2 regions of the Pseudoalteromonas sp. NZS11 genome follow, and region 1 is predicted to be linked to the other one. Evidence: riboswitches for the same ligand, from Rfam matches in the RefSeq annotation. Region 1 holds a riboswitch; the other holds the start of a gene.
The links. Region 1 has a riboswitch for cobalamin ahead of I6E82_RS02335 (TonB-dependent receptor domain-containing protein). Riboswitches for the same ligand answer to the same signal wherever they lie in the genome.
Positions count from the first base shown of each region.

Region 2: it holds a riboswitch for cobalamin, as region 1 does, so the genes downstream of both, I6E82_RS13065 (ABC transporter ATP-binding protein) here and I6E82_RS02335 (TonB-dependent receptor domain-containing protein) in region 1, are expected to answer to the same signal.

Region 1 is NZ_JADYWP010000001.1:517,355-524,388, reverse strand. It holds gene msrA (peptide-methionine (S)-S-oxide reductase MsrA) at 1-428, shown strand, start outside; gene I6E82_RS02335 (TonB-dependent receptor domain-containing protein) at 519-2,345, opposite strand; cobalamin riboswitch at 2,383-2,566, opposite strand; gene I6E82_RS02330 (ABC transporter substrate-binding protein) at 2,630-3,415, opposite strand; gene I6E82_RS02325 (YajQ family cyclic di-GMP-binding protein) at 3,617-4,099, opposite strand; gene I6E82_RS02320 (VanZ family protein) at 4,252-4,605, shown strand; gene I6E82_RS02315 (ketopantoate reductase family protein) at 4,598-5,500, shown strand; gene thiI (tRNA uracil 4-sulfurtransferase ThiI) at 5,541-6,998, opposite strand.
Region 2 is NZ_JADYWP010000005.1:212,874-219,907, forward strand. It holds gene ung (uracil-DNA glycosylase) at 40-702, opposite strand; gene I6E82_RS13045 (cobalamin-binding protein) at 699-1,559, opposite strand; gene cobO (cob(I)yrinic acid a,c-diamide adenosyltransferase) at 1,559-2,158, opposite strand; gene I6E82_RS13055 (cobyric acid synthase) at 2,151-3,635, opposite strand; gene I6E82_RS13060 (FecCD family ABC transporter permease) at 3,640-4,644, opposite strand; gene I6E82_RS13065 (ABC transporter ATP-binding protein) at 4,646-5,458, opposite strand; cobalamin riboswitch at 5,704-5,853, opposite strand; gene I6E82_RS13070 (porin) at 5,897-6,829, opposite strand; gene I6E82_RS13075 (LysR family transcriptional regulator) at 6,996-7,034, opposite strand, start outside.

The DNA.
Region 1 (7,034 bases):
GTGGCGAAACCGACACCCCAACCTATAATTCTGTATGCTCTGGCACAACTGGGCACGCTGAGGTTGTTAAAATTGAATTTGATACTACTGTAGTTAGCTTTGAAACACTTTTAGCAATGTTTTTCACTTTGCATGATGCAACACAATTGAATCGCCAAGGTAACGATATAGGCACACAGTACAGAAGCGTTGTTTACTATCACGATGAAGCCCAACTAAAGCAAACCAATGAAATGATAGCTCAACTGCAAAGCCATGTGAGTGAGCCAATTGTGACAGAAGTCAGCCCTGCCACTACGTATTATCCAGCAGAGCATTATCATCAAGATTACTATAACGAAAACCCACAGCAGGGTTACTGTAGTATTTTAATAGCACCTAAATTACATAAGTTTGAAACCGTCTTTAAAGAGTTCTTAGCTGGCTAGCTAATTTGAGTAGTTAAATTGATTAGTTAAACTTAGCTACACATTAAAAAGCCCGACATAAGTCGGGCTTTTTAATATTAATAAATACCGTTAAAACTGGTAGCTTGCGCCTGCAAAAAAGCGACGCTCTGGAGTGTTGTAGTAATACACTTGACCCGTTGTAAAATCAGTATTTGAATCAACAGCGTTATACTCTTTATCAAATAAGTTTTCTACACGAAGCGAAACTTCAATATGCTCATTTACTTGATAATTACCCGCTAAGTTCCAAAGCGTGTATGATCCTAAACGCGTCACAGCACCTTGTCGGTCGCTACGGTATTGCATGTCTAAGCTTGCATCAAAAGCACCAAACTGTTTTGCAAGTTCCCAGTTAAAAGTACGTTTAGCAACATTACGTAACTCTGCGCCCGTTTCTTCGTCTTCAGCGCTTAAGTAAGCAAAGTTAAGGTTGCTATCAAAACCAAAAAACTGCTGAGATAAGCTAAATTCAACCCCTTCATAACGTGCTTCATCGATATTAGCTAATGCAAAGTTTGCATCGTAATCAATTTTATCTTCTATATCGTTTCTAAATATTGCAACATCAACTTGCGCAATATCAAAGTCCACACTCAAACCTAGCTCACGGTTTACTGATTTTTCAGGCTGTAAATCAGGGTTACCATAAAGTGGGAAATATAAATCGTTAAATGTAGGGGCTTTAAAGCCAGTACTTTGGCTTATACGAAATGTTGCATCTTCAGATAAATGATAACCTGCAGCGGCTGTATACGTTGTTTCGTCGCCAAATTGCTCGTCGTCATCTTGGCGAACAGTTAAATTAGCCAATACTTTATCTGCATCGTAGTAAGCACCTACAAACACGGCAAGTACATCTCGGCTGTCTTCAACAAATAGTTGCGAACTATGAGATACATCATCGTTGTACCAATTGATACCACCACTAATGTTAAGATCATCAGATAATAGGTATTGGCCGTTATAATCCATTTGTGTGCGTTTAGTTATAAAAGTACTTGTTGTTGGTCCAACTGAAAAATCAACATATGTATTGTCTGAATCATCCGTTGCTAGCGCTAAATCAATACTGTGCGTTTGGTTAGTGTAGTTTTTACTCCAACCTGCAGAAAGCTGATAGTTTTTAAAATCATCTCGTTCAATCGTACTGTCGGCTGGGCTAAAGCGGCTGTCGTAATCTGCGAAACCTTCACTGTATTGACCTAATAACTTAAAGTCGCCGTAGTGTGCATCAGTATAATTTACTTTAAAACCAAGATTTTTATTTTCATAGCCATCTTCATCTGGTGCTACGCCTTGCAGTACATCAAAGTTATCTGTTTTTTCAAAGCCTGCATTAAATGCTGTTGTTATATCGCCTGATTTTACAGAGCCTGCCACTTGATAATTTTGGTAAGAATCAGAACCAAACGTAGCACTCACAGATAAGTTATCTGATTCACGCGTTATAATGTTAATTACGCCAGCAAGTGCATCAGAGCCGTAAACAGCCGCGCGAGAACCCTTAATAATTTCAATGCGTTCAATACTATTTAAAGGGACATTATTTAATGCTTTTTGACCAAGTGTTGCTGAGCCTGTACGTACACCGTCAATCAAAATTAGCGTATCGCCAGAGCCAGTACCACGAAGTGACACACCTGTATTTTGGCCAAAACCACCGTTTGGATTAACCTGAAAACCAACTCGCGTGCTTAATAAGGTTGGTAAATCGCGTACGTTGCTTGCTTCTATTTCTGCACGCTCAATAACATTTACACTTGCTAAAACGTCATTGATTGATTGCTCAAATTTATTAGCTGTAACGGTTATTTTTTCAATTGATTGCTCTGCGCCAGACACAGAAAATGAAAGCGCAGCAGAAATAGCAACGCCTAAAGTTGTTTTGTTTAACATGATGTCCCCTACCTTTGCCCACCGCAAAGATTTAAGTAAGTAAGATTGCATCAAGGCCGGTCTCCGGACTCAGTAAGCACATCAAAATATGCAATACTTTACCGTTGCGGGGGCAGTGTTGGGCTTGTAGTCATCATGAAAACGCACCAACTTCCCGATTATCCTGCTAAAAAAATCATTACATGAAGTGGCTAGCAAGCACCTTGAAAATATGTCGCTATTGTGAGTATTTTGTTTACAAATGTCAATGGACGTCTATACAGCTAAAAACCTTTAAAATGCAGTTAGGGGCTAGTATAGTTTGAAGAAACTCCATATTTATCAAGTAGCTTCTGAAGTAGTATTTGTGCAGTAGGTAAGCTTAGTATTTCATCCATTTTATTACTAGTGATCTTATTTGATTTAGAGTTAACTAAAAAGTGCGTTTTATAAACGGCATCTGGTACGTTACTTTTATAGAGTAAATCCATATTAAAAGTATTTTGATTTTTAAAATATTGGTAAGCAATATTATTTAAAACACCTACTTCCGCGCGCTTTAATAGCAGCATTTTAACCACATTGAATTCATCAATGGTTAAACTTACCTGATGTTCCTCACTTAAAAATTCGGCATCGGTATTAAATCCAGCAAATTGATACGAGTACCCCAATACCCCAACCTTTGTTAATGACGTAATGTCGTCAAAGTAAGCTTGCTCATTTGTATTTTCTTTAAGCGTATAAAGCTCATTTTTGGTAATGGTATAAAATTCGGTTTTTTTAATATTCTCTTGCGCTGATTGTGGGATCCATTGCAGTGCCATTAAAAATAAAACATCAAAATTATTTTTTTCAACTGACAAAGCAAGCCTTTTTACAGGTAGAGACTCAAGTACGAAGTTAAACTCCTGCTGTGCGCCGTTTAAAATCTTAATAAACTCAGGAGCAAAACCCTGTTTTTTTTGCGCATTAATAATAATGGGAAAGTAGCCATCTTCAACCAGTACATCAATATCAACTGTTTTTGATAAGCTTGGTTTGGTAAATGTAAGCAAAACAAATAACAAAAATAATTGATGACGTTTCATTTTAATACCTTCTAGTGTGAAGTACTTAATTGCATGTGATTAAATATAATAGCTTAAATATCAAAAAGGAGATTAATACATACGGGAGTATCTAGGCAATAAAGAGGGATAATAGTGAGATATTTAAAAAGAGTAAGTAGCTTCAATCTGTCTGTAAGTATAAACAGATTAAAGCATGCTTAATTTAAAACTATTTATTAATTAATCGCGGAAATTTTTAAACTGAAAAGGCTGACCTAGCTCAGCACTGCGCACTACTTGCATAGCCTCTTGAAGATCGTCACGTTTTTTACCCGTTACACGTACTTCTTCGCCTTGGATAGCAGCTTGAACTTTAACTTTAGAGTCTTTAATGGCTTTAACTACTTTTTTAGCCATGTCCTTTTCGATACCTTGCTTTAAGCCAACGTTACGAAATACATTTTTACCTGCACGGGTAATATCTTGAAGCTCTAAGCTTGATACATCCATACCACGCTTAGATATTTTGTTAGCTAAAATATCAAATAATTGCATAACCTGAGAGTCTGCTTCAGCTTTAAGCTTAATTGTTTTGTCATTTAGCTCAATAGATGCATCAACGCCTCTAAAGTCAAAGCGAGTCTCTAGCTCACGATTTGCATTATCAACTGCGTTTTTAGCTTCGTTCATTTCTACTTCAGATACAATATCAAATGAAGGCATTGGTTTGCTCCTAACTATTTAATCTTAATTTTATGTGGCAATTATAACGCTAAAATTATAAATCTTTACATTTTTCTGCATCTTGTTCAGGTGCGATATTAAATTAGTTTGATATACTTGCGCCTCTTTTTTAAGCGATTTTAGGATTTGTCGTGACAAGGCGTGTTTATCAAGCAATTTTTTTAATCAGCATAGTAGCTTTTACCTTTTTATTTGCCAAAGAAATAAAAGGTGGCGTTGTAAATTTATTTCCTCATGTTGATAAAGTCGCCCATTTTGGGATTTTTTTTATACTAGCCATAATAATGGATAAAGCGTTTAAGCTTCCTTTATATGCGCAAATACTTTTATTGGCAGGTTATGGCGCCTCTATAGAAATAATGCAAGACGCACTTCCATATAGGCAAGCATCACTCGGTGATTTTTTTGCTGATTTTGCAGGTGCCGCAAGCTACTTTTTACTTAGAGTAATTTTTACACCTCGAAAAAAGAACCCATATGGCTAATATTTTAATTGTCGGCGATGGTGCTATTGGCTTATTGATGAGCCACTTTCTAAGTGCGTCGCATAATGTCAGTATTTTAACTCGTAAAAACCCAACAAACACTCGCTTTTACAGCAGAGGAAAGGGTGCATCTAAAAAAATTGACGCACAATTTATTGCATTAAATCAGCTAAATAAAGCGGCTGAATTTGATGTTGTTTTATTTACCGTTAAAGCCTTTCAAGTACTTGATGCATTTACACAAATAAAGCCATTTTTACCAAATCATTGCTCTGTTGTACTTTCGCATAACGGAATGGGTAATGTTGATGAGGTAAATAGCCAGCTAAGCACTCACCAAGCACTCTACTTTTTAACGACAAGCATAGCGGGCTTTAAATCAAACCAATACATTGTGCAGCACACTGGTGAGGGACAAAGTGTTATTGGTGCTTGTAATGAATTAGCTTTTCAAAATAGCGCGCCAATAGCTGATATTTTTAAAGTAATACCCAGCCTAAAGTTTACTAATAACATTCAGCAGCTTCGTTTTGAAAAACTACTCGTAAATATTGCCATTAACCCATTAAGCGCTTTAAGTAATGTAAAAAATGGTGAGTTACGCGCACCTAAGTACAACGCTATAATTTTTAATGCCCTCACTGAAGCATGCAATATAGCAAACGTACAAGGGCTTAATATCCCATTGATTAAAGCACTTAATACCGCTTATAAAATAATGGAATTAACGTCTGACAATTACTCTTCAATGCAGCAAGACGTAGCGCATTGCAGAGAAACTGAAATATCAGCTATATGTGGCTATATTAGCCAACAAGGTAAACTTCACGGTATTCCTACACCTTACAACGATGAGTTGTTTGTCAAAATTCAGGCAAAAAAAAGCGTGGTATAAACCACGCTTATATAAATTCTTAACTTTAAGACGACAAACCTTATGGGCGGTAAACTTTTACCGTTTCAAAGCCTTGTTCGTGCAGCATAAGTGCCTGTAGTTGGCTCATTACGCCTCGATCACAATATAAATAGTAGTCGGTGTCTTTTGGTAAATCACCAAACTTAGTCGCCAGACGGAAGAACGGTAAATGAACCACTTCAACACCGTCGATTGCAAGCGGTGCAGCTTCTTCTTCTTCTGGTGAGCGAATATCAACTACCACAGAGCCTACAGGCAAATCAGCAACCGATTCAGCTTCTTTAAGTTCTTGTTTGGCTTCTACGTCAATATCACGCACGTCCATTATACGTGCGTTGTTTACAACGGTATCAAGTACATCAAAGTCGAACTTTTCTTCTTCACCAAGAATAACGTCTATTTTGGCTTTAACCGTTGGCTTTTTAGAAATAACACCACAGTATTCAGGCATTGTTTCTGCCATTTCGGCCGTACCAATTTGACGAGCAATATTAATAATTTCTTGCTTATCGTGTTGAATAAGCGGGCGTAAAATAAGCGTTTCAGTAACACGGTCAATCACGTTTAAATTCGCTAATGTTTGACTAGATACTTGGCCAATACTTTCGCCAGTGACAAGTGCTTGAATGTTTAACTTTTGCGCAACCACACTCCCTGCGCGCATCATCATACGTTTAAGTACAACACCCATTTGACTGTTTTCAACGTTTTCTAAAATTTCAGCAACAACAGGTTCAAAATCAACCGTTACAAATTTAACTTTATGTGTAGAGCTGTATTTTTTCCATAAGTAGTAGCTTGCTTGCTTAACGCCAATTTCGTGCGCTGCGCCACCTAGATTAAAGAATAAAAAGTGTGTGCGTGCGCCTTTTCGAATCATTTGGTAACTTGCTACGCCAGAGTCAAAACCACCCGACATAAGCGAAAGCACATCTTCTTGAGTTGGCAAAGGAAAACCAGCCATACCAAAATGTGTATGAGAAACAATGTAAGCTTTATCGTCTTTTACTTCTAGGCGTATTGTTACTTCTGGGCGGCTAAGCTTTACGCTTGCGCCTTCAATATGCTGATTTAATCCACCACCAACATAACGCTCTAAATCAGTTGAGGTAAAATCGTGTTGCCCTATGCGCTTAGCACGAACACAAAAGGTTTTACCTACAATAGTATGACCAACTAAAGCGATGGTTTTTTGATAAATATCATCAAGAGTTTCAAATTGTGTTTCGGTTACTTCAATAAATTGAACAATGCCAGGGATGCGTTTAAGGCTATCGATAAAATCAAGGCGAACTTGCGCGTCTTCAAGCTTTGTAACAACTGAAATGTTATCCCAGTTATTTCTTACTTGTACTTTTTCGTCAACACGGCGCAATACAATTTTAATGTTATTTTCTAACACTTTAGTAAAGCGTTTACGGACTGAACGGCTTTTAATGGCTATTTCAGGATGTAGTTTGACGATAAATTTAAGCATAGTTCACTCTTAGACTGCGGGAATTCGCGCTCCCAG
Region 2 (7,034 bases), on a different contig from region 1:
GCTGTATGAGATAAATTTATTATTCAGAGCTCAGGTTATTTACACCTGCCAGTTAATCGGTTTTTCACCTTGGGCTTGTAATAGTTCATTCGTTTTTGAAAAATGCTGACAGCCAAAAAAGCCTCTATGCGCCGAAAGCGGTGATGGGTGCGGCCCTTTTAAAACATAATGGCGAGCGCTATCTATGCCTTTACCTTTTTTTTGTGCATGTGCACCCCATAAAATAAATACCACACCTTCGCAGTGTTTATTAATATGCGCTATTACATTATCGGTAAATTGCTCCCACCCTAAATGCTTATGAGAATGCGCTTGCCCTTGCTCAACGGTCAATACTGTATTGAGTAAAAACACGCCCTGATCTGCCCAGCTTTGCAGGTACCCATGTTCAGGAACAGCAAAACCGCTGACATCGGTAGCTAACTCTTTGTACATATTTTTAAGCGACGGCGGCAGCTTTTTTACATCAGGCAATACCGAAAAACACAAGCCATGCGCTTGCCCTTCTCCGTGGTATGGGTCTTGTCCTAAAATTACAACGCGGATGTCATTTAGTGCTGTGGCATCAAAAGCACTAAATACTTGAGGTTCAGGCGGATAAACAGCAACACCTTCATTGCGGCGATTAGCCACATACTCTAACGTTTCCTGCATGTAAGGTTGCTGTAATTCACTTTCTAAAAATGTAGCCCAATCGCTCATTGTGTACTCTTAATCTGTTTACGTGATGCATCTATTTTATCACACATATCCGCGAGTCCATCTAGCATGCGCGGAGTAAAACGATGTAATAAATCGGCATTTACGCTAATAAATTGATCATTTTTAACAGCGGGCACTTCTGGCCACTTTTGCCAATTAACAACCGGCTGTGGTGTTTTTGATTTTTCATCAGGGATAATAATAACTTGTGGCTTAGTAACAATGACATTTTCGATACTAATTTGTGGGTAATCTGTAACGCTCTGTGCAAATACATTACTTACATGGCATGTTTCAATCAGTTGGCTTATCCATGTATTTTTACTTACTGTCATCATGGGCTCAGCCCATAACTGATAAAACCCGGTAATATTTTTTTTATCTTGCTGGCTTTTAACAATACCATTTAGCTTATGTTTAAATGCGCTTGCCGCTTGCTGGCTTTGCTTAATGTTCCCTGTAAATTCACCAAAAGTAAGTAACTCGTCGGCTACACCAGCGATTGTGGCCGGGTTACTTAAATATACTTTTATGCCCAGGCGCTCTATTTGGGCTAAATCTTCGCTTTGATTTCCGCTTTTCCACGCAATTACTAAATCAGGTTTAAGCGCCAATACTTTTTCAAGCGAGATACCGTAATAACCGCCTATGCGCTCAATACTTTGGGCCTCAGCAGGGTAGTCGGCGTAATCAACTGTGCCCACAATATTATCGCCCGCCCCTATGGCAAATAGGTTTTCGACTATATGTGGTGCAAGCGCGATTATGCGCAGCTTTTTAGAATCATTATCCTGCTCTGCAAGTGCACTGCCCGATACACTAAAAAGCAGCAGCCCAATAAAAAACGCTTTAAGCATTAGTAATCAAACCCTTCTAGCGCTTTTATGCCTGAGTCGAATGCGTGTTTTACATTACGCACTTCGCTTACAGTGTCGGCAAGGTCGGTTAAAGTACGATGCGCTGCACGCCCTGTAATAATAACTGACTGCATTGGTGGGCGGTTATTAAGCGCTGTTACCACTTCATCTAAATCAACGTAGCCGTAGGTCACCATATACGTAAGCTCATCGAGTAATACTAAATCAATACTGCTATCTGCAAGCATGCGTTTTGACTCTTGCCATGTTGCTTGGGCGGCTGCGGTATCGGCTTCTTTATTTTGCGTATCCCAGGTAAAACCGGTGTTCATTACAACAAACTCAACGCCTGCACCTTGTAATAAATTACGCTCGCCACATTCCCATGTACCTTTAATATATTGGCAAACGGCTGCTTTTTTACCATGCCCTACGCAGCGTGCTACAACGCCAAAACCCGAGGTTGATTTACCTTTACCATTGCCGGTAATTACCTGAAAAATACCTTTTACATCTTGTGCTGCAGCAACGCGCGCATCCACTTGTTCTTTTACTTTTTGTTGGCGCTGCTTGTGCTTATCGTTGTTTTGTTCAGTCATTATTGTGTCCTTCATAAATCGAGATAATTTGCTGTATGTTTAAATGCGTTTCGCACATGGTTGCTAATCGTTCTAACTGCTGCTCGCGATGAGTGGCAATACTAATTGGGTTAATTGAGGCGCTTGGTTTTACCCATTTTAAAATTTGCGATGTAGCATCGGCTTCATCAAATAAACCATGTAAATAGGTGCCCGCAATGGCGTTATCATCGCTAATAAAGCCATCGAACATAAAACCATGTGGATGGCTTTCATCAAAGGTTAAAAATGGCTTATCAAGCGCTGCACCTTGGCTAATTCCTGCATGTATTTCGTAACCACTACAGGGTGTTGATTGGTTATTTAAAAGCAGTGTAGCGGTTATTTTAGTTAATACTTTTTGTGCTGTTAGCGTGGTTTCAAAGTCGCATAGAGCAAGCCCATTCACTTGTTTTAATGACGATTCAATACCATCGGGATCGTTGATTGTATTGCCCAGCATTTGCATGCCGCCACAAATGCCAAGTACTTTGCCACCATAGCGTAAGTGGCGCTTAATTTGAGTGTCCCAGCCTTCATTTTTCAAAAAGTTTAAATCACCCAGCACATTTTTACTGCCTGGGAGAATTATCAGATCAACGTCTGGGATCGTTTGGGTATGGCGCACATAATTTATATTAATGTTTGGGTGCAAACGCAGTGCATCAAAATCGGTGTGGTTACTAATATGGGGAACAAGTAGCACTGCAATATTAATTGTGGCGTTGGTTACATTATTATCAATTGCGACGGCGTCTTCGGCATCAAGCGCGAGGTCGTGCAAATAAGGTAATACGCCAAGCACGGGTTTGTTTGTGTATTCTTCAAGCCAATCAAGCCCGCCTTGCAGCAAACCTATATCGCCTCTGAAGCGGTTTATAACAAAGCCTTTTACACGCGCCTGTTCTGACTCGCTTAACAACGCAAGCGTACCTACCAAATGTGCAAACACACCACCTTTATCAATATCGGCAATAATAATGACAGGACAATCTACCTCTTCGGCGTAACCCATATTGGCAATATCGTTTTCACGCAGGTTTATTTCAGCAGGACTCCCCGCTCCTTCAACAAGGAGTAAATCAAAACGTTTAGCTAAGCGGTTATGTGAGGTAATTACTGCATCCATCGCCACTTTTTTATAGTCGTGATATTTGCCCGCTTCCATATTGCTAATGGCTTTTCCGTGAATAATCACTTGTGCGCCCGTATCGCTATTAGGTTTAAGCAATATGGGATTAAAATCTATTTCGGGCTCGACTTTAGCGGCTATTGCTTGCAAGGCTTGCGCACGGCCAATTTCTCCGCCATCTTTTGTTACCGCGCTATTAAGTGCCATATTTTGTGGTTTAAAAGGCGCAACCTTTACTCCACGCTTAGCAAACACTCTGCAAAGGGCTGCAACTAGGGTGCTTTTACCAGCATCTGATGTAGTGCCTTGAACCATTAAGGTTTTCATGGAATTACACCCTTCGCTTTCTAAAAAACAATAAACTTAAAAAGAACACGCTACCAATAGCAGCGGTTATAACACCTACAGGTAACTCTTGGTTTTTTAGCAAGGAGCGCGAAAGTACATCAACCCACACCATAAATGTACCGCCCACTAAGCTGGTTACTAGCAATCCCGCGATGGTGCCTTGGGAGATAAAAAAGCGCACAATATGCGGCACCATTAATCCTACAAACCCAATACCACCACACATAGCCACCAGCACAGCGGTAATTAATGAGCTCAAAACCAGCATGAGTATTCTAAAGCGCTGGACCCTCACACCTAATGTAATTGCGCTTTCATCGCCCAGCAACATAGCATTGAGCTGCCTTCTATAGCTCAGCATTACAAACGTACACAATGTAATTACCAATAAAGGTAACCAAAGCGTAGCCCACTGCGCACGAGCAAAGCTGCCCAGTGTCCAAAATAAAATAGCGGCTACCGCCTGAGGATCGCTCCAATAAAGCAACAAGCTGGTAAACGCACTAAATAAAAACGACAGAGCAACACCAGCTAATAACATTGATTCTACCTGTGCACTTTGCTGCCTACCTGCAATAAGTATTAATAAACTCATAGCGAGTAAGCTGCCCAGCAGTGCTGCTGCCGATAGCATAAAGCCTGCGCTAATGCCTGCTAATGCCATAAGTAACACCACACCAAATGAGGCACCCGACGATATACCAAACAAGTAAGGATCGGCTAAAGGGTTACGCGTTACCGTTTGTAAAATAAGCCCCGCAATTGCTAAGCCAGAGCCTGCTAAAAAGGCGAGTAATGTGCGTGGCATTCTTAGCTCGTAAATAATACGCGAATTAAAAGACGCATCATTTGAGAGTAAAAAGCTATTAAATACATCTTGAAGTGAGGTCTCTGCTGCGCCAAAACTAAGTGCTGCAAATAAGCTAAATAAAGCAGCTAAAGTACTTATAAAAAGCGCAAATGAGTGGCGATTATTAACTGCGCTCATATTATTCATAACCATAAAAGTAAGTGATATGAGGGATGCTATTTCCCGACTTCGATATTTGCGGGTGGTTATTTACTTGAGCGCAGACACCAAAAACGTCGCCTAGCATGTTTTCGGTTAATACCTCACTTGGCGTACCTGTATGTGTAATTTCACCGTTTTTAATAACCACTAGTTCATCGCACATTGCCGAGGCTAAGTTTAAATCATGAAACGATGCAAACACCGTTACACCCAACGATTTAGCAAGCTCCATTACCTGTATTTGGTATTTAACATCTAAATGGCTAGTTGGCTCGTCCATTATTAACAGTTGAGGTTGCTGGACTATGGCGCGGGCTATCAAGGCACGTTGTTTTTCACCGCCCGAAAGTGATTCAAAGCTTTGCTCACTATGATCTGCCAACCCTACGGTGTTGATAGCTTGGATGATTTTTTGTTTATCAATGTTAGTTACTGAGCTAAATAACGATTTATGAGGCGTTAGCCCAAGCGCAATAACGTCAAATACGCTTAAGTTAAATTGCGAGGGGGTTTCTTGTAAAACAACCGCTACTTTTTTTGCGTACTCATCGCTTTTTAGCTGCCAAATGTCGGTGTTGTTAAACTCCACCACGCCATCACTAGGTTTATTAAAGCGATATAAACAACGCAATAAGCTCGATTTACCTGCGCCATTAGGTCCAATTAAACCAACAAATTTACCTGTGGTTATTTTAAGGTTTATTTTTTTGAGAATCGTTTTATTGCCAATATCCCACGATACGTTTTTAACGTTTAGTAATGGTGTATTTAATGGCGTTTGAGTGTGCAATAGTCAGTCCTAGGCTAGGTTAAACTCACCAAAATGCGATAAAAATACTAATGCACTACAAGAAAAAATGAGTAAACCCGCTCGTTAAAAAAATTCATACCAATTGCATTAAATTAGTAAGCTATTATAGCGACAAATAAATAGCTTAATAACAAGGCGAAATTATGACATATAGTTGTTATATATGAATAATTTTGAACAAAGTTAGTAAGTTATTTAATTCGCTAGAAAGATCATGTTTTTAATAAAATTGGTATTATACCATTTGTATCTGACTTACAGCTCAGCTGCTTACAGTTGCGGGAACAGTCGAGGACTCGCACCTCATTCCAAATGAAGCTCTATTATGGGCGGCTAAGTAAATAATTTAAAGCAAAAAAAACCGCACTCAAAAGAGCGCGGTTAAAAAGGGAGTGTTTTAACTAATTTAGCGAATAGTTAAAACTTGTATTCCATACCTAAGCCTACGTAGTCTTGGTCAACGTTGTTGTCCATGTCGAAGCTTGAGTAAAAGCCAAATACTTTAATGTTTTTATTTAATTTGTGATCAAGACCAACTGATATTGCTGACTTATCGTCGCTGTCGTCAAAGTCCATGTCTTGGTATTGCACTTTAAATGTGTTGTTACCCATGCTGTAAGCTGCATTTAATAGGTAACCATCCGCTTCTGCGCTGCCGTCAACTTTTTCTTGTGTTTGGTACATTGCACCTAACTTAAAGTTTTCAACTTTACCTTGGATTGATGCACGTACTACATCGTAGCCATTTACTTCACTATCGGCTGCGATAGAGGCATATACTGCGCTCTTTTTAAGTGCAACGTCACCGTAAGTAACCGCCATTGAGTAACCGTTATCAGCGTCTACATCATCTTCAGCTACAAAAGTAGCAAGTACTTTAAAACCTTCGTATGAGTTTGATGAATAACTAACAGTATTACCTAAGCGGTTTTCACCTTTAAATACATTTTTAATGTCGCCTTCAAGATCGTTAAATAAATCTAACTTACCTTGAGATTGTTTAAGCGCAGTATCGTTACGACCAATAACCACTTGGCCAAACGCACCTTTTAAACCAACGTATTGGTTACGCGCAGAAATGTTGTCGTCGTTATCGCCTTTTGAATCAGCATCAGACACATCCACTTGAAACTCAAACTTATATACTGCTTCTAAACTATCATTTATTTTTTCAGAACCTTTAACACCAAGACGAGATGCATTACTTTTTATCTCAGTAAAAGACCCTTCGCCATCATCAGATGATTGCACTGTTACATTCGCTTTACCGTAAATGTCTACATCAGCAAGTGCATTAAAAGATAAACCACTTAATAGTGCTAAGCATAAGCTCGATTTTACAAATTTCATGTTATTTCCTTGGATAATCACAAAAGACTAATTTTTAAAACTGCTGCATTTTGTCACCGCTAAATGACAGTAATATTACAACGGAAATATTAATGTCTTTTTTTATTAATAAAAATGCATTAAATGTGAAATCAAAATAACATGAAAGCTTAATAAACGGCCGAACTTACTTACCTTGCTTTAATGACAAGCTTGGCGTCATTTG